2 regions of the Solibacillus isronensis genome follow, and region 2 is predicted to be linked to the other one. Evidence: predicted binding sites of a transcription regulator. Region 2 holds the regulator's gene; the other holds the start of a gene.
The links. Region 2 encodes NrdR, which represses ribonucleotide reductase genes. Its sites were predicted from a motif close to AACACNATATATNGTGTT; they were not measured.
Positions count from the first base shown of each region.

Region 1: the regulator NrdR is predicted to act here: its motif matches at 2,262-2,279, upstream of M3166_RS02300 (vitamin B12-dependent ribonucleotide reductase).

Region 1 is NZ_JAMBOC010000001.1:468,728-478,379, forward strand. Features, by position in the region: gene gcvPB (aminomethyl-transferring glycine dehydrogenase subunit GcvPB) at 1-598, shown strand, start outside; gene M3166_RS02290 (rhodanese-like domain-containing protein) at 770-1,153, opposite strand; gene M3166_RS02295 (lipoate--protein ligase family protein) at 1,307-2,086, shown strand; gene M3166_RS02300 (vitamin B12-dependent ribonucleotide reductase) at 2,350-4,917, shown strand; gene M3166_RS02305 (YqjF family protein) at 4,984-5,760, opposite strand; gene M3166_RS02310 (2OG-Fe(II) oxygenase) at 5,816-6,451, opposite strand; gene M3166_RS02315 (VOC family protein) at 6,765-7,127, shown strand; gene M3166_RS02320 (hypothetical protein) at 7,129-7,278, opposite strand; gene M3166_RS02325 (rhodanese-related sulfurtransferase) at 7,463-8,416, shown strand; gene M3166_RS02330 (phosphate ABC transporter substrate-binding protein) at 8,837-9,652, shown strand, end outside.
Region 2 is NZ_JAMBOC010000001.1:117,887-127,538, reverse strand. Features, by position in the region: gene M3166_RS00580 (DnaD domain protein) at 1-1,378, opposite strand, end outside; gene nrdR (transcriptional regulator NrdR) at 1,401-1,868, opposite strand; gene M3166_RS00570 (glyceraldehyde-3-phosphate dehydrogenase) at 2,116-3,135, opposite strand; gene coaE (dephospho-CoA kinase) at 3,319-3,915, opposite strand; gene mutM (bifunctional DNA-formamidopyrimidine glycosylase/DNA-(apurinic or apyrimidinic site) lyase) at 3,928-4,800, opposite strand; gene polA (DNA polymerase I) at 4,813-7,443, opposite strand; gene M3166_RS00550 (methyl-accepting chemotaxis protein) at 7,978-9,652, opposite strand, start outside.

The DNA.
Region 1 (9,652 bases), 350 kb from region 2:
AATCCCATTCCTGCCTAAACCAGTATTAGTGAAAAAAGAAGATGGTACATTCCACTTCGATTACAAACGTCCACAATCAATCGGTCGTGTGAAACCTTACTACGGAAACTTCGGCATTAATGTCCGTGCATATACGTATATCCGTTCAATGGGTCCAGATGGCTTAAAGGCTGTAACAGAATATGCTGTATTAAATGCAAACTATATGATGCGCCGCTTGGAAGAGCACTTTGATTTACCATACGACCGTCACTGTAAGCATGAATTCGTGCTATCAGGCCGTCGTCAGAAAAAATTAGGTGTTCGTACATTGGATATCGCAAAACGCCTTCTTGACTTTGGCTACCATCCACCAACAGTATACTTCCCGTTAAACGTGGAAGAGGGGATTATGATCGAGCCAACAGAAACAGAATCAAAAGAAACATTGGATGCATTCTGTGATGCAATGATTCAAATTGCTCAAGAAACAATCGATAACCCATCGATCGTACAAGAAGCACCACATACTACGGTAATCAGCCGCTTAGATGAAACACGTGCTGCACGTACACCTGTATTACGTTATACAAAAAAAGAAGAAGTAACAATTTCATAAATTGTGACAAAAAGGTCAGAGCTGTTTTCTGACCTTTTTTCTATGAGAAAAGTTAGACTTCTTACGTGTGACTATATAATAGTAGAAACTACTGATAATCAGACAATTTCGATTCGTAGGGCCGGTGAATGAAAATTAAAAAGCCCTCTACAATGTAGAGAACTTTTAGAATTAGTTTTTCGATTTAACTTTGCCTGTCCAAGTTTTGAAACCGCCTTGTAATTGGAACAGTTGGCTATAGCCTTTTTTCTTTAATGTCAGCGCTGCTCGTGCACTACGACCAGAGTTTTGGCAGTAAAGGTATACAGGCAGATCCGGACGGATTTCTTTATGACGTGTATTAAGTTGCGTCATCGGAATGTTTCGAGCACCTAAAATGTGTCCCGCTTCAAATTCTTTAGGTTCGCGTAAATCGATTAATTGTGCTTTACGGTAGCCTTCAATAAATTGCTCCTGTGTTAAATTTGTTACGGATTTTTTTAAGCGCATAGAGTTGATTACTACGTAAGCAACGATTACTACTAAAATTACTAGTATCGTATATAAAATTGTCACTGCGATATTGCCCCTTTCTATCTGTACTATCTATTATAAGAGATGAACTAGAGTTAGTCGAGCGAGTTTGTTAAAATGAATTAGTGGAGGCGAGAAATTGTGAAAAAACAATGGTATTTTATAAATTCGGGTCCATGCAGCCCAGCCTATAATATGGCACTGGATGAAGCGTTGCTTGATTGGCATAGCCAAGGGGAAATTCCGCCGGTTATTCGTTTTTACGAGTGGAACCCTGCAACATTATCAATCGGTTATTTCCAGCAAGTACATAAAGATATTAATTTAGAAGCTGTAAAAAAGCAAAACTTAGGTTTCGTCCGTAGACCTACAGGCGGACGTGCCGTTTTACATGACCAGGAGCTTACATATTCAGTGATTGTGACAGAGAGCTACCCAAATATGCCGGAAACCGTTACAGAGGCATATCGTGTCATTAGCGAAGGAATTTTACAAGGGTTCCGCCTTTTAGGACTGGATGCTTATTTTAGTGTGCCGGAGACGAAGGAACAACTGGATGATCTGAAGAAACCGAAAAGCGCGGTATGTTTTGATGCGCCAAGCTGGTATGAGCTAGTTGTTGAAGGGAAAAAAGTAGCCGGCAGTGCGCAAACACGTCAAAAAGGTGTAATTTTGCAGCATGGCGCTATTTTACTTGATCTGAATGAAAAACTGCTGTTATCGGTATTTAATTTTGCTACAGCTGAAGCAAAAGAAAGAATGCGAAAAAAGTTACCAGAAAAAGCAGTTGCGATGAATCAGTTTGTCGACACACCATTTACAATCGATCAATGTGTTGACGCGTTTTCTAAAGGGTTTGAAGTAGCTTTGGACATAGAACTAATTCCTTATGAATTAACAGAGCAGCAAACCCAATATGTAGAACAATTGATGGAAAATAAATATTTAACAGATGAATGGAATTTCAAAAAATAGATTGCGAACGTGTGTTTTTATTTTTTGTAAAAAAATTTTTATACCCGAAACGTTGATATAGATGGATTTAACAAAAAGAAAAAAAAATCAACCCCTTGTTTGAAAAAAAGATTTATTGTAATCTTTTTTAAGTGTAATTATATAACCCAACATATAGAATGATATTTAAGAAATTAGCACAATATATGGTATAAAATGTGTTTAGTTTACATTCGTGAAGGGAAACTTAAAATTATTAAATCGTCCAAAGGGGGGCTTACGCGGTGGCAAGTGTTTTAGAGCAATCCATCCAAGTCAATCAGTTAAATCAAGATATTGAGCAATTTCCTCAAGTGCACCCGATTACACCGGACATGCATATTACGCATAAAGGTGTATCACGTCTTGTTATGATTGACCGTTATTCTTTTAAAGATACGGAAAAGAAAACATTAAAAACAGGGGATTTTGTTGTTTTGACAGTGAAACAGGATCCGAAATTCCCGGCACGTGGACTTGGCATTATTCATTCGATTAATCCGGAAAAGAATACCGCTCTTATTAAAATTGATGAAGATTACCGTCATGTATTGGAAGGCGAAGAACAAGAGACGGGTATTATTGAACGCTCATTGGATATTATTGAAAAGCCGCTCGAAATTTTTTATGAGCAAATTGCAAAACGTAATGCAACAGGTTTAGCTTCAGTTGAGAAAACAGAAGAAAAGCGCAAAGAATGGTTCGGAAAGTTTTACGAAGAGCTTGTGTCGATGAACTTTATCCCTGCAGGACGAGTAATTTACGGGGCAGGTTCAGAAACTGAAGTAACATTCTTCAACTGTTATGTAATGCCATTTGTAGCCGATTCCCGTGAAGGCATCAGTGATCACCGCAAGCAAGTAATGGAAATTATGAGCCGTGGTGGTGGTGTTGGTACGAACGGTTCGACACTTCGCCCGCGTAACACATTGGCGCGCGGTGTAAACGGTAAATCTAGCGGATCAGTAAGCTGGCTTGATGATATTGCCAAGCTGACACATCTTGTTGAGCAAGGTGGATCGAGACGCGGCGCTCAAATGATTATGCTGGCAGATTGGCATCCGGATATTGTGGAGTTTATCATTTCCAAAATGCAAAATCCGCGTATTCTGCGTTATCTGATCGAGAATACAGCAGATGAATCAATTATTCGTCTAGCAAAAGAAAAATTAAAATTCAAGCCTTTAACACAGCAGGAAGATGCGATGTATCAAGGTATTGTGAACTATAAAAATATTGAAGGTTTCGGCGGATTTAACGAAGCGATTATTCGTGACGCTGAAACGAAGCTACGCGATGGCGGAACGTATTCAGTCCATAATCCGGATTTCCTGACAGGTGCAAACATTTCGGTTACATTAACGAAAGAGTTTATGGATGCTGTAGAAAACGATCAGGACTTCGAATTACGCTTCCCGGATGTAGAAAACTATACTCCGGCACAAATGCTGGATTACAACGAAAAGTGGCATGAAGTTGGCGATGTTCGCGAATGGGAGAAACTTGGTTATCCAGTTCGTACGTATCGTACAATCAAAGCAAAAGAACTTTGGAATTTAATCAATGTCTGCGCAACATATGCGGCAGAACCTGGTATCTTCTTCATTGATAACGCAAACGACATGACAAATGCAAAAGCTTACGGTCAGAAAGTTGTTGCGACAAATCCGTGCGGAGAACAACCACTCGCACCATATTCCGTTTGTAACTTGGCTGCTGTTAACTTGGCGAAGTTTGCAAACAAAGAAACGAAAACAGTTGATTTTGATGCGTTACGCAAAACGGTAAAAGTTGGCGTACGTATGCAGGATAATGTAATTGATGCAACACCGTACTTCCTGGAAGAAAACAAAAAGCAGGCACTAGGTGAACGCCGAGTTGGTCTTGGTGTAATGGGGCTTGCCGATTTGTTGATTTACTGTGAGAAAGAGTACGGTTCTGAAGAGGGCAATGCACTAGTTGATGAAATCTTCAAGACGATTGCGGTTGCAGCGTATGAAGAGTCGGTTGAACTGGCAACAGAGCGCGGCAGTTTCCCGTTCCTTGAAGGACAAACAGAAGCTGAAACAACACGTTTACGTGAAGCATTCATTAACACAGGCTTCATGAAAAAAATGCCGCAGCATATTCGCGAAAATATTGTGGCAAACGGTATTCGTAACTCGCATTTATTGACGGTTGCACCTACGGGATCTACAGGTACAATGGTCGGAGTTGCAACAGGGCTTGAACCTTACTTCAGCTTCACTTACTACCGTTCAGGTCGTCTAGGGAAGTTTATTGAAGTAAAAGCTGAGATAGTAAAAGAGTATTTAGATGCGAACCCGGGTGTGGATGAAAATAATTTACCGGACTGGTTCAAATCATCAATGGAGCTTTCTGCTGAAGCACATGCAGATGTTCAATGTATCATTCAAAACTGGATTGATTCATCCATTTCAAAAACAGTAAACGCACCTAAAGGCTATGGCGTAGAGCAAGTACAAAAAGTGTACGAGCGTCTATACCGCGGCGGTGCTAAAGGCGGTACCGTGTATGTCGATGGATCTCGTGATACACAAGTACTGACTTTAAAAGCTGAAGAAGCCAATTCAGATGAGCAATTAGAGTTTGAAGAATTAAAACAAACAGAAGACCAAGTGAAACGTCAGGTTGTATTAGTAGATACAATTAAGCCGTTAACAGATACAGATGTGACAATTGGTTCGGAAGTTGGCAATACATGCCCGGTTTGCCGTCAAGGTACGGTAGAAGAAATGGGCGGCTGCAACACATGTACAAACTGTGGTGCACAGCTGAAATGCGGTTTATAAAATAAAGAAAACGCAACTCATATAATATGGGTTGCGTTTTTGCTTTTTAAAGTAAGACTTATCTTTTTAAAAATGTAATCGGCCGGTAGCAGGACTTACTAATGGCCATGCGCGAACATCGATTTTTTTAGAAAAATGCAGAATCGGCTGATCGTTTACCACAATAATCCCTTGTTTGGACAGAGTTGTATTAAGGGTGATTTCACCTTCTGCTTCCTGTAAAATCCATGGGTGGTGCAAAATATCACAGCGCACCGGGACACCTGCAGTATTTAATGTGTAGAAACAGTAACGCTCGGTAATCCATTCCTCAAAGGTCCCTTTTATCGCAAGGAACGGTTCAGAAACGGGTTTATAACGGGCTGCGAAATCAATGTCTGATTGATCGCGTCTTTTACTTTCAAACAATACTGTATCGCCAAAGTTTTTAATATCCATCTTAGCGTAATGATACGGTAAATGGAAAAATGTCCTGGCCCCTTTTACAGCCGGCCAATTATCCGCATCCAAACTGAAAAAGTATACGCCCGGTTTTCCGTCAATCGTTACATAGGTGCGCACATTAAGTTCCGGAAATTCGTCGGTACCTGGAACTGGCGGCAATCCCCGAAGTCTCACACCAGACATGCGAAACGGAACAACCCCAACCCAGCACACACCGTCGTACGTATCCAGTTCCAACGCATTTGGAACTAACTTCCGCAAAACCTCGTATTTAACCGGATAATGGGCGAATAATAAATCACTCCACGTTTGTTTCATCCCCCAAGGCAAATTAGGCAGCGGCCAAGGACGATGACTGTCATCCCATTTGTTTTCTTGTATGTATAGGAGTTCCACCATAGTTAGTCACTTCCTTCACATCTATCATATTTTATATAAATCCTTTTGAAAAGGATTAAAAACGTTCGCGGATTTGCTTTTTCCGCATCCATTGGGTAGCAACCCATTTCTCGCCTCGTATTACTGGCTCACCGCTATGTAGGGTAAGTTCATTTAATTTTTGATCGTTGTAGAAATATTCAAAGTAAATAGCTGAACCCCTCTCCGGTACAGTTAGGATACCCAGATTAGGAAACGTTGTAACGCCTCCTTCTTCAACATTATTTAAGTAGACTACTAACGTGCTAATGCGATTATTACTGCTTGAAGGGTGATTTGGACCGAAAAAATCAAAGTGTGCCTTAAATTCCTGACCGGGTTCGTAATGTAAAACTTGTAGACCCTCGGCATGTTCGATTGGAAGATGCATCAGGCTGCTAATCCGCTTTTCGATTTCTGAAATAAGCGGATTTTCATTTTCCTCAAAAAACATACCACTGCTCGTACGAATCGGACTTACTTCTTTTTTTGCTAATTTGGATCTTTCCAAACGCGAAGAAGCACAATCGATTATATTCTGACATTCTTCATCACTTAAAACATTCGAAAACTTTACAATGAGCGGCTCTTCATGAAGAACTTCTCCTGTTATCGTACGGTTGTCAATTGAATAAACAGATTGAATAGGTAAAATCGAAATTTCTGTTGTCATATGTTATATCCTTCCGCAATTCCTTCAAAGTTAGTACAAAAACATTACTCTAACTCTTTTATGTAGGTTAAGAATGTATTTCTACTCCAATACATATTATACCATTTAATTGAATTTAATGGTATTTAAGTAATGGGTTAATAATAAAAAAAATTGGTGGCTGATTCCTAAGTGCTAGTATTTAGGAAATTCAACTAGCATTTAAGGAGGATAAGAAAAAGTTATGGATTTACATAAATAACCTATCATTTTGTTTATGTCATATTTGAAGTAAGGTAATGGAAGAAGAGGAAGCTATGGAGGAGGAAAGCGAATGATTACTGGATTACACCATGCACAAATAACAATTCCCCAAGGTACGGAGGAAGCAGGGAAAGATTTTTATTGCAAAATTTTAGGTTTAAATGAAATTTCAAAACCTTCTGTACTGAAGGGGCGAGGAGGATTTTGGCTGCAAGTAGGAAGCCTGGAAGTACATGTAGGGACAGAAGATGGCTTTAATCGGTTTACAACTAAAGCGCACCTCGCCTACGAAGTTGAGGATATTACCTATTGGAGAGAAGTATTGATGGAAAATGAAATTGAGATTTTGGACTCCGTACCCATTCCTAATTATGAACGTTTTGAGTTTAGAGACCCTTTTGGAAATAGAGTGGAGATGATTCAACCAGTTTAATCTATTCCAGTTTATTATTTTTATTCTCATCAGCTTTTGATAATAGCTCAATAATTTCTTTGTTCTGTGATCGTATATCTTTTAGGATTCTTTCAATTGCCAATGCGGTAAAGGTAATGATGATTAGTAGTGCGAAAATTAAAAAGCCCACAAAAATACCTCCATTCAAATTAGTATTACATCTATTATACTAATATTAAAAAGAATAGTTAATTATTTCTAAAAACCTCCACCTAAATAATGATGGTAAATTTACCGGAAATCGCGTATCATTGTAAGGTAGTTTTAAACTATCAGGTATATCCTGCAAATATATTGAATGATAGGTGAAAAAAATGAATTATCAAGTATTATTGTATTATCATTACACAACGATTGAAAATCCGGCTGCTTTTTCAGAAGAGCATTTAGCTGCATGTAAGGAAATTGGATTAAAAGGTCGTATTTTAGTTGCCCGTGAAGGGATTAACGGTACGGTTTCAGGTACGATTGAGCAAACACAAAGCTATATCGATATGATGGAAGCACATCCATTATTCAAAGGGATTGTTTTCAAAATTGATCCAGCAGAAGGCCATGCGTTCAAAAAAATGCATGTACGTCCACGTCCTGAGCTTGTGCACTTAGGCTTGGAAGAAGATGTGAACCCGCATGAATTAACAGGTCGCTATTTATCTCCGGAGCAATTCCTGGAAGAAATGCAAGATGAAAACACAGTCGTACTCGATGTACGAAACACATATGAATATGATGTCGGTCACTTCCGCGGAGCAATTCGTCCAGAAGTAAAGAATTTCCGTGATACACCGCAATGGGTACGTGAAAACCGTGAATTATTCGAAGGTAAAAATGTATTAACATATTGTACAGGCGGAATCCGCTGTGAGAAATTCTCAGGTTGGATGAAGCGAGAAGGTTTTGGTGATGTTGGTCAATTACATGGCGGCGTTGCAACATACGGTAAAGATCCGGTTGCTAAAGGTCAGCTATGGGATGGTCAAATGTACGTATTCGATGAGCGTCTGACAGTGCCAATCAACCAGGTAGAACACGTGATTGTTGGACGTGACCACTTTGATGGAACACCATGTGAACGCTATATTAATTGTGCTAACCCTGAATGTAATGAGCAAATCATTGCATCAGAGGAAAACGAAGCGAAGCATTTAGGTGGCTGTACAATCGAATGTACGAAACATGAACGCAATCGTTATATCGTCCGTCATAACCTAACGGAAGAGCAAGTACAGCAAGCGATTGAATTATTAGAAGCTGAAGCTACAGTATAATAGATTTTAAATGCATCTCTTTATAGGGATGCATTTTTCTTTTTTGTAAACAAAACACCCTTTTGTAAATGTAATGTAAATAGATTTTTCTAAATATTCATTGCAAATTGTCTGTTTTCTGTATTTCTTACATTGTTCAATAAAGATTTGAACATAATATCGACATATTTCCTTTTCTTTTATAAATTAATTATTTAATTCCTCATAATAATTCCCTCTAACTTGTTAAAAAATCTCATAAATATTTACAATTCAGCCCTATTATTTTAAATTTTCAGATTTAATTGAATAATTTTACATAATAAAAAGATCGTTTCTTCATAATTTACATAAGGTTTACATGTTTAATACATGATATTAATTTTATGAATGTATTGTTAAAGCAGGTAGAAAACATTCATGTTGATGGAGGATTGAAGTATGTTGAAAAAAACACGTTACTTCATTGGGTTAACAATTCTAATGGTAGTATTAGCAGCTTGCAGTAATGAAGATTCTACGGAGTCCTCTTCTGGCGGAGACTTAGTAACGATTTCAGGTTCTACATCAGTTGGACCTTTAGCAGAGAAATTAGCAGCAAAATATGAAGAAACAGAAGACGTTAAAATTGAAATAAATCAAATCGGTTCATCAGCAGGGATTACAAATGCGATCAACGATGTCTCACAAATCGGAATGTCGTCTCGTGATCTGAAGCAGGAAGAAATCGAATCCGGTATTCAAGAGTTGGTTATTGCTTATGACGGGATTGTAGTTGTTGCACATCCATCAAACCCAGTTAAGGATTTAACGATGGAGCAAGTAAAACAAATCTTCACAGGGGAAATCACTAACTGGAAAGAAGTTGGCGGAAAAGATATGGAAATCGTCGTTGTTTCACGTGAGGACGGATCTGGTTCACGTGATGCATTCCAGGAAATCGTCGGCTATGAATCTGGACAACTGATTCGTAATGCAATCGTAGCAAGCGGAAACGGAAATATTAAAACAACGGTTGCGATGAACAAACATGCGATAGGATTCATCTCATTCGAATATATCGATGAAACAGTTTCAGCGATGGACATTAATGGCGTTAAGGCAGAAGCGGGCAATGTATTGGATGGCAACTATAAATTATCTCGTCCATTCCTATTTGTTTATAAAGAGAGCGTTCCGGAAGCAGCATCAAAGTTTATGGAATTCATTTTAACTGCTGATGGACAAAAGATTGTGGAAGAAGCAGGAGCGATTCCA
Region 2 (9,652 bases):
ATTCTGCTATTTTTACATGCCCTGAAAATGGTTCTTCACCATGAGTCAAAATCAGCAAATACTGATAAGGTGTAGAATTTTTAAAATCAACGAGCGCTGAATCAGGAGAATCGGTTTTCGAGTTATTATTTTCTTCAACTTTATTCAAATCGTTATTCGTAACCGTAATTTGCGATAAGTTTTTCGATTTACGATCACGGTAGCTATGTTCAACCTTTGCAATTTCCATTGTATTTTCAGCGGTTTTTGCACCTTTTTTCAGCCAGTTATTCATGACTACCTTCATAAAGTTTTTATTATAATTTAATTCGTCATTCATTGAAATATAATGGATCAAAACATTCAATGTACCGTAAGAAACCCCTTTTCTAAGGAAATTATTAAATTCCATTACAACGGATTCCGGAGGCAAATAACCATTAAATTTTTGGAAAACTTCAATCGGTGAGGTTTTTTCTAAATACTCGATTAAACCTTCTTTATCATTAATATTTTGCTGTGTTTTCGCAGGAGCAGAGTTGATTACTTCCACCGAACGGAAAATGTCCTGTTTTTTAATCAGTTTCGGCTTTGCGACACCTACGTTCAGCTGGTAGTACTCTTCACAGCGTTTTTCAAGCTCTTTTTTCGTAAGTCCTTCATCTGTATCCCATGCCAATAACACTATTCTTTGCATATCCGTCACAGAGAAATTATACATAAACGCTAATTTAGCAATGGCAATCTTAATATCCAGTGTAAATAATTTACTTGGGATTAAGTTTTGGCTCATACCCATCATGAAGCTTTTAAAATCAAATAAGTCATACTCAAACGGGTACGACATTTTTGAACGTTCATTTACCGAACCTGTATTTTCCTGCATGACTTGCTTTAGCTCAGTTTCTGTTATTGCAACAAATGCATCATTAAAGCTGCATGTGACATCTTTATAGCCATGTAAGGAAATATCATGTTTCGATAATTTATTTCGTAATGATTCATACTGTTCGCGCCCGATTTTCCGTAAAAGCGCTACAGAAAGAATCGAATCGTCAAAGAAGTCATGGCCAGTCAATGGCGGATATAAGATATACTTCATCGATTTATATGAATCCATCATCTTCTCAAATGACTTCACTAAACCAATTGCTTCTAATACGATTCTTGCTTGCAGTAGTTGCTTCGGTTTAAAACTTAATGAATCGAGCAGGTTGCTATGAAAACAAGTTGCTTTTTCGTGTTGTTGTGTTTCAACCCATAACTTTAAATATAGTGCCGTAGCTTCAACACCGATAATCGGCTGATAGCATAATTGCAATGCAAGCTGATGCTCACTAGTGATAGTTTGAGGGCAATGAATTTCACAATGGTCATATGGATTTAGCTGATTCATCATTACCATTTATCCCTCCTAACACTTATTTGTCATTTGACTGACGGGTCATAATTTCTTTCAGTTCCTCGATAAATACAGTAATATCTTTAAATTGGCGATAAACAGATGCGAAGCGTACATAGGCAACTTCATCGATTTTCGCAAGTCGGTCCATTACCATCTCCCCGACATCTTCCGAACGTACTTCAGCATTGCCTAATCGGCGCAATTCTTTTTCAATCGATAAAACAATCTCTTCTAATTGATCTAATGCAACCGGGCGTTTTTCACATGCGCGTATTAGACCACGCAATACTTTTTCACGGCTAAACTCCTCGCGTGAACCATCCTTTTTCACAACGATTAACGGTGTTTCTTCAATTTTTTCAAATGTCGTAAAGCGAAAGGCACATGATTCACATTCACGACGTCTGCGAATTTCTTTATTATCATCAACAGGTCTTGAGTCTACAACGCGTGTCCCATTGTATTGACAAGCTGGACATCTCATATAATAATTTCTCCTAAAAGTTAGTTTAATTCTATTATAACAAAAACAACGCGCTTGAAATAGTGCTTCACGCGCGTTGAAATTTTCCAATGGAAAGTCATTCAATTATATAGTGCATTGTTGCTTCACACAATAGAAAAAGCCTTTTGCAAAAATGATTTACTTTCTGCAAAAGGTTCTTTCTGTGTTATTAAGGCGCGTATTTATGCCTTTTTAAAGTGTTTAATCACACTAATAAAGCAATAAATTATACATTTACTGTTGCTAATTCATTTGCAATTTTCTTTGTTAAGTCTACTACGCGAGCAGAGTAACCCCACTCATTATCATACCAAGCGATGACTTTTACTTTACGGTCACCTAATACAATTGTAGTTAAACCGTCTACAGTAGATGAGTATGTTGTTGTATTGTAGTCAGAAGATACTAATGGCTCCATAGAGAAGTTTAAAATACCGTTCATTTTGCCTTCAGCTGCCGCTTTAAATGCTGCATTTACTTCTTCTACTGTTACGTCTTTTTCTACATCTACAACTAAATCAACTAAAGAAACGTTTGGTGTTGGCACACGTAATGCCATACCGTGGATTTTCCCATCCAATTCCGGTAATACAAGACGCAATGCTTTTGCTGCACCAGTTGAAGTCGGGATAATAGATGATCCGCAGTTACGCGCACGACGTAAATCTTTGTGTGGGTTATCGATGTTGTTTTGATCGTTTGTATAAGCGTGAACTGTTGTCATTAAACCGTTTACAATACCGAACTCATCGTTTAATACTTTTGCTACAGGAGCTAAACAGTTTGTCGTACAAGATGCATTTGAAATGACATCATGCTTTGATAAATCCAATTTATCGTCATTTACACCCAAAACAACGGTAATATCTTCATTTTTACCAGGAGCAGTTAAAATAACTTTTTTCGCGCCAGCTTCAATATGTTTTGCTGCTTTTTCACGTTCATTGAATTTACCAGTAGCTTCGATTACGATATCTACACCCATTTGAGCCCATGGTAATTTTAATGGATCACGTTCACTAACTAATTCAACACGTTTGCCGTTTACAATTAAAGCACCTTCGACTGCTTCTACAGTTCCCGGGAAAACACCATGATTTGTGTCATACTTAATTAAATGTGCTAACGTTTCAGATGGATAGCTTGCGTTCACTGCTACGATATTCACGTCACCACGCATCATTGCTTGTCGGAACACCATACGACCAATGCGGCCAAAACCATTAATTGCAATAGAAACTGTCATATTATTTAAATCCTCCTAAAAGTACGATTCATTCATTTTATTTATTCGTTGATTAGTATAACACATATTATAAAAAGTTGAACATATTTAATCCGCTTAATTAAATTTGTTATTTTCAGATAATACATACCCTCAAAATAAAAACCTCAACCAACTTTTAATAAAATTAGTTGAGGTATTATTTTACTTCAGGACGTTCCACTCATACAAAATATTTTGAAGCTGAATTGCTGTATCTTCCAGCGTGCCATTATTATGAATAACTGCATCAGCTAACTGTTCCTTTTCTTTGACCGGAATCTGTGTCGCTATACGGGCATTTGCTTCTTCTTCCGTAAAGCCATTTCGTTCCATTAAGCGCTGTAGCTGCACTTCTTTATTTACAGAAACTACAATAATTTTTTCTACGAAATGTTCCAGCTTACTTTCGAATAGCAGCGGAATATCCATGAAAACATTTTTTTCACCAAACGAGATAAATTCATCACGCTGACGCAGCATTTCTTCACGAATAGCCGGATGTATGATGCCATTTAAAGTTTGCCGCATTTCCTCATTATGAAAAATAATACTTCCCACTTTTGCACGATCCATTGAACCATCTTGTGCAATGACTTCCGGTCCAAATGCTTCTGCAATTTTTTTCAATGTCGGCGTACCAGGCTCGACTACTTGTCGTGCTACTACATCTGCATCAACAATCGGCAATCCGTATGACTCAATCATTTTTGCAACTGTGCTCTTTCCGCTGGCAATACTACCAGTTAAACCTATAATCACAGCAATTCCCCTTTACTTTTGACATTGCGGACAATATGTTGATGTTCTACCCGCGATAACGAGAGATTCTGTATTTGTTTCACATACAACACATTGCTTTTTCCCATACATTTTCAGTCGATGCTGCATTGTTCCTGCACCACCATTAATACTCCGGTAGTCTGAAATTGTCGATCCGCCCGAATCAATGCTTTCCTGCAATACGTCACAAATTACATGAAAGAGTTTTGTCTTTTGCTCACGACTTAACTCACTCGTTGTTTTCCCCGGATGAATAAGCATTTTGAACAATGCTTCGGTGGCATAAATATTGCCGCAACCCGAAATCACCTGACCATCCATGATGACCTCTTTAATCGGTTTTTTTGCGAATTTAGATTTTTCACTTTGCATGAGGAAAAAATCACAGGCGATTTCATCAAAAGGCTCCGGTGCCATTTTTAACAATGGCGGATGATCGGCGATTTCTTTAATAAAGCGCAATTCACCAAAACGGCGGATATCAGCATAGACAAGCAATTCTCCGCTTGCCAATGTAAATATCGCATGGATATGCTTACGGAATTTTTCTTCCGTTATCTCCACCACATCATTCACAACAAACCATGCGCCACTCATCCCTAAATGGTTCACTAAAATAAAACGTTCATCATTTTTCTTTAGATGAAAGAATATATATTTTGATCTGCGCTCCAATTTATCGATTTTCATATCGCGTACTAATAGTTCAAATTGAGAAGGCTTTGCGTTTTTTACAATCGCCTGTTTACCTGCCTCATGCGATGTATAAACGACATCCGATAAAGAGACAGATTCAATCGTCTTCCCTTCTACGATTGGCCGTAAATCACGTACGACCCCTTCTACTTCTGGTAATTCTGGCATAAATGGTACTCCTTATTTCGCATCGTACCATGTAGGACCATATGAAAATTCAACCTTTAACGGCACATTTAACTTAATTGCATTTTCCATAACTTCAGGTACGATACGTTCTAAAATTTCAACTTCTTCTTTTGGTGCTTCAAAAATCAGTTCATCGTGTACTTGCAATAATAGCTTTGTCTGTAGTCCTTCTTGTTCAAGGCGCGCATTCATATCAATCATTGCTTTTTTTATAATGTCCGCGGCACTTCCTTGGATCGGTGTGTTCATCGCAGTACGTTCAGCAAAACTTCTTAAATTGAAGTTCGAGCTTGTGATGTCCGGCAAGTAGCGGCGGCGATTTAAAATCGTTGTAACGAAACCTGCTTTCTTTGCCTCTTCAATACTTGTATCCATATAGTTTTTTACACCAGGGAAGCTTTGCAAGTAGTTTTCAATGAAAATCCCCGCTTCTTTACGTGTAATATCAAGGCTTTGTGATAAGCCATAATCACTGATTCCATATACAATACCAAAGTTTACAGCTTTTGCTGTGCGACGCATTAAGCTTGTCACATCATCCGGATTTTCAAGATTAAACACATCCATTGCCGTCCGTGTATGGATATCCATTCCTTGCTGGAATGCCTCTACAAGCGCATCATCCCCGCACATATGAGCCAATACGCGCAGCTCAATCTGTGAATAGTCCGCCGCAAACAAAATCCAATCCTTTTTCGACGGAACAAATGCTTTTCGAATTTTGCGTCCTTCTTCTAAACGAATCGGGATATTTTGTAAATTCGGGTTTGTTGAGCTTAAACGCCCAGTTGAAGTTAATGCCTGCTGGAATCGGGTATGCACTTTTGAATCTTCTTTATGCACTTCTTTTATTAAACCTTCAATATATGTTGACTGCAGTTTCGCAAGCGTTCGGTACTCAAGAATATGCTTCACAATGTCATGCTCGGACTGTAACTTTTCCAGTACATCGGCTGCTGTTGAATATCCTGTCTTTGTCTTTTTAATGACAGGTAAGCCTAATTTATCAAATAAGATAACACCAAGCTGTTTCGGTGAATTAATATTGAATTTCTCGCCTGCCAGCTCATAAATTGTCGCTTCCATTACTTCAAGCTTTGCCTTCAAATCATCGCCCATTTGACGTAATGTATCAATATTGACAGTTATCCCTTCGCTCTCCATTTTCCCTAAAATATGTGCAAGCGGCAGCTCCAGCTCTTTGTATAATTCAAACTGTTCATTTTCCTTCAGCTTTTGCTCTAATAAAGGCTGCAGCTTCCAAACTGCTACTGCTTTTCGGCTCACATGTTCAGCTACATGATCCGCACCTGGAACAACCCACTTTGCCCCTTTTCCGTAGATCGCTTCATTGGATTGTACATCCTGGTAACCGAATTCCTTTGCAAGTGTTGCCACATCATCACCTGATATCGACGGCTTTAAAATGTACGAAGCTAACAATAAGTCAAACTCCACGCCTTTAAGCTCAATCCCTAAACGATGGAGCATTGCTTGTGTTGCTTTACTGTCCACAATATACTTTTTCTTAGTTTCATCTAGCAGCCATGCTTTTAAGTCCGCATTATCAACTACATTATCAATCGCTGTATAAACCGTACGTTCTCCGTCTGACAAGGCTAAACCGAGGGCATTACAGCTATGGTAATGTTCATTTTCCAACTCGAGGTGGATTGCCATCGTTTCTTTTAACATGTCGCCTGTAATAGCCTGTACATTTTCAAATACTAATTCAGCTTGTTCTGTTTCTACTGTTTCAAAATCACTTTTTTCGATTAAAGATTTAAAGCCAAGCTCATGCCATACATTAAGAAGTGCTTCCTCATCCGGACCTGCATATGCTAAATCATCAAGTGAAATTGTTAGTGGTGCATCTGTATGAATTGTCGCAAGCTTTTTTGATAAGTGAGCCATTTCTTCATTGTCTACCAGCTTTTCTTTCATTTTCGAAGCTTTCAATGAATCCATCGCTTCATATAATTTTTCAATCGTCCCGTGTTCCTTCAATAATTTAATCGCTGTTTTTTCACCAACGCCTGGAACTCCCGGAATATTATCGGATTGATCACCCATAAGCCCTTTCATATCGATAATTTGCTCCGGTGTCAGTCCATACTTTTCTTCAATATGTGCCGGTGTATATTTTTCAATATCGGTAATCCCTTTACGGGTAATATAGACTGTGACATCCTCAGTTGCGAGCTGCGTTAAATCTTTATCTCCCGAAACAACGATTACTTCGATCCCTTGTCCAGCAGCCTGTTTTGCTAACGTTCCGATAATGTCATCTGCTTCGTACATTTCCAGTTCATAGCGTTTAATGTTGTATGCATCAATCAGTTTTCTAATATATGGGAATTGTTCGGAAAGCTCTGGCGGAGTTTTTTGACGTCCCCCTTTATATTCACCGAACGACTCATGACGAAAAGTCGTTTTCCCGGCATCGAAAGCAACAAGCATTTGTGTCGGATTTTCCTCACCGATAATTTTTTGCAGCATCGTCGTAAAACCATATGTCGCATTTGTATGAATCCCACTGTCATTTGTAAGCAGCGGCAATGCAAAAAAGGCACGATAAGCCAATGAGTTTCCATCTAGTAAAAGCAATTTTTGTTTTGTCATGCGCGTTCCTCCATTAATCAATTTCACCTCGGTGTGATTACGCCCGGATTCGAGTCAGGTTCACAGGTTACGAATCAGTCATCCAACGCTTTTAACCTGAATTTCTTTTAAATACTCTATGCCGAATCTGTTGCTCCACCCGGGGGCATCAACTTCTGGCGTGTGTTCAAAACGCACCGAAAGAAGTTAAGTTACGATTGTATGTTCTCCTTCTACTTTAGCGATTATTGCGATGAATTGCCAACATAAACGCAAATTCTTCTACAATAAAATTCTTATTCACCACAATTAAGCCGGACGCAAAGCGACTGTCCCTACCAAGGACTTAAACATCAGCAGGCAATACCCTTTAATCGCAATGACTCAGATCTAACTCTATCTTAAAATCCATGTAAACAGAAACTTTCCACAACATGTATTCCACGCCTAAAAAGAAAAAATCCAGAGGAATGCAATATAGCATAATCTGGATTTTTCCATCATTGAATTAAGTTCATATTAGTTTAGAAGTTATTTATACAACTAAAAAATTCTTTATATTTTGAAGTGATTAATTTGTCCTTTTAACTTAATAATCATTTCATTCAATTCGTGTGCGATGCTCAACATTTCTTCAGTCGATGCTGTCTGTTCTTCTATTGATGCAGCAATACTTTGAGAATGCTCATTGGTTTCTTCCAATGAGTGAACAGTTATATCCGTTGTTTCAAGTACCCGATTAGAGTCCGTTGCGATTCCTTGGAATGCATCTGTTACATTTTGAATTTCATTTTTCATATTATCCACTAATTTAGAAATTGTATTAAATGTTTCAACAGCCGAGTAGATCGTCACGCTTTCCTGCTCGATTTTCGTTACAACATTATTAATTGCAACAACAGATTCATTTGAATCTTTTTGCATTTCATTAATCAATGTCGTAATATCACTCGCCGAATTCGCCGATTGTTCTGCCAATGAACGGACTTCATCCGCTACTACTGCGAAACCTTTCCCGTATTCCCCAGCTCTTGCCGCTTCGATTGCCGCATTTAAAGCAAGTAAGTTGATTTGATCTGAAATACTTGAAATAATTTTCGTGATTTGACCAACTTCTAAAGAACGGCTATTCATTTGTTCTGTTTTCATTAATGACATTTTCGCCGTTTCATTAATTGTTTCGATTCCTGCAACAGACTTATGAATAACTTCTATTCCTTGTGTTGCGACAGTATTGGTATCTATCGCCTCCTGTGCCACTAATTTCGTAACATTAGAAATTTCTTCAATTTTGAATGCGATCTGTTCCACTGCCACCCGGTTTTGTACAGCGCCTTCTGTAATTAGCTCAGTACTAGAAGCAATTTCCTGAATTGCGCCCGATACCTGATTCGATGTAATTGTTAACTGTTCTACCGTCTCTTTTAATATCGAAGAACCTTCCTCAACATGGTCGGATGTGTCGGTTACATGGTAGATAGTCTCTCTCAATTGCGTTTGCATATCCGAGAAGCTAGTTGTTAAACGCCCGATTTCGTCATCACTGTATACTTCCAATTGTTTTGATAAATCACCCTGTGCCACAATTTCAGTGTGGTTTAAAAGCTGATTTAAAGGATTCACAATTTTTTTTGAAACCATAACCGCTATAATTGCGCCTATAATCAATGCAACAAGCAGTGAAGCAACTATAATTATAATTAACAATCTATTCAATTCATCAATAAAATCCGCATCCGCATCCAATCCCAGAACAGAATCCGTCCCAGGAATTTGAAGAAAGGTTGATTGGTGTTTTCCATAATCATCTTCATAGATATCGCTCGCCACTGTTTCCGTTGTGGAAAGTGCCGCTGTCTGTTCTTCTGTAAAAGCAAGCGGTGTCAGGTAATCTTCCGAATTCCCCAATACCAGAATAACTTCCTCTCCATCGACTTTACTCATAATATAGGCATTTTCCAAATCAAAATCATTTTGGAAATCGGTTGTGGCTTCCAGTAATTTTTCATATGAAGCCTTGTTTTTCTTAGCATCATTCACTATATCCGCGTCAAAAAGCGTACTGAATTTTTCCATACTCAACAATAAGTTTTGGTTGTGCTGCGGAATGATCTGGTTATTAATTAAGTTGCTGGAAACCAAAAATAGAATTGAACTAAAAACAACACTTAATAAAATAATTGGAACTAAAATTCCTAATAAAATCTTGGTTTTTACTGAATTAAATTTT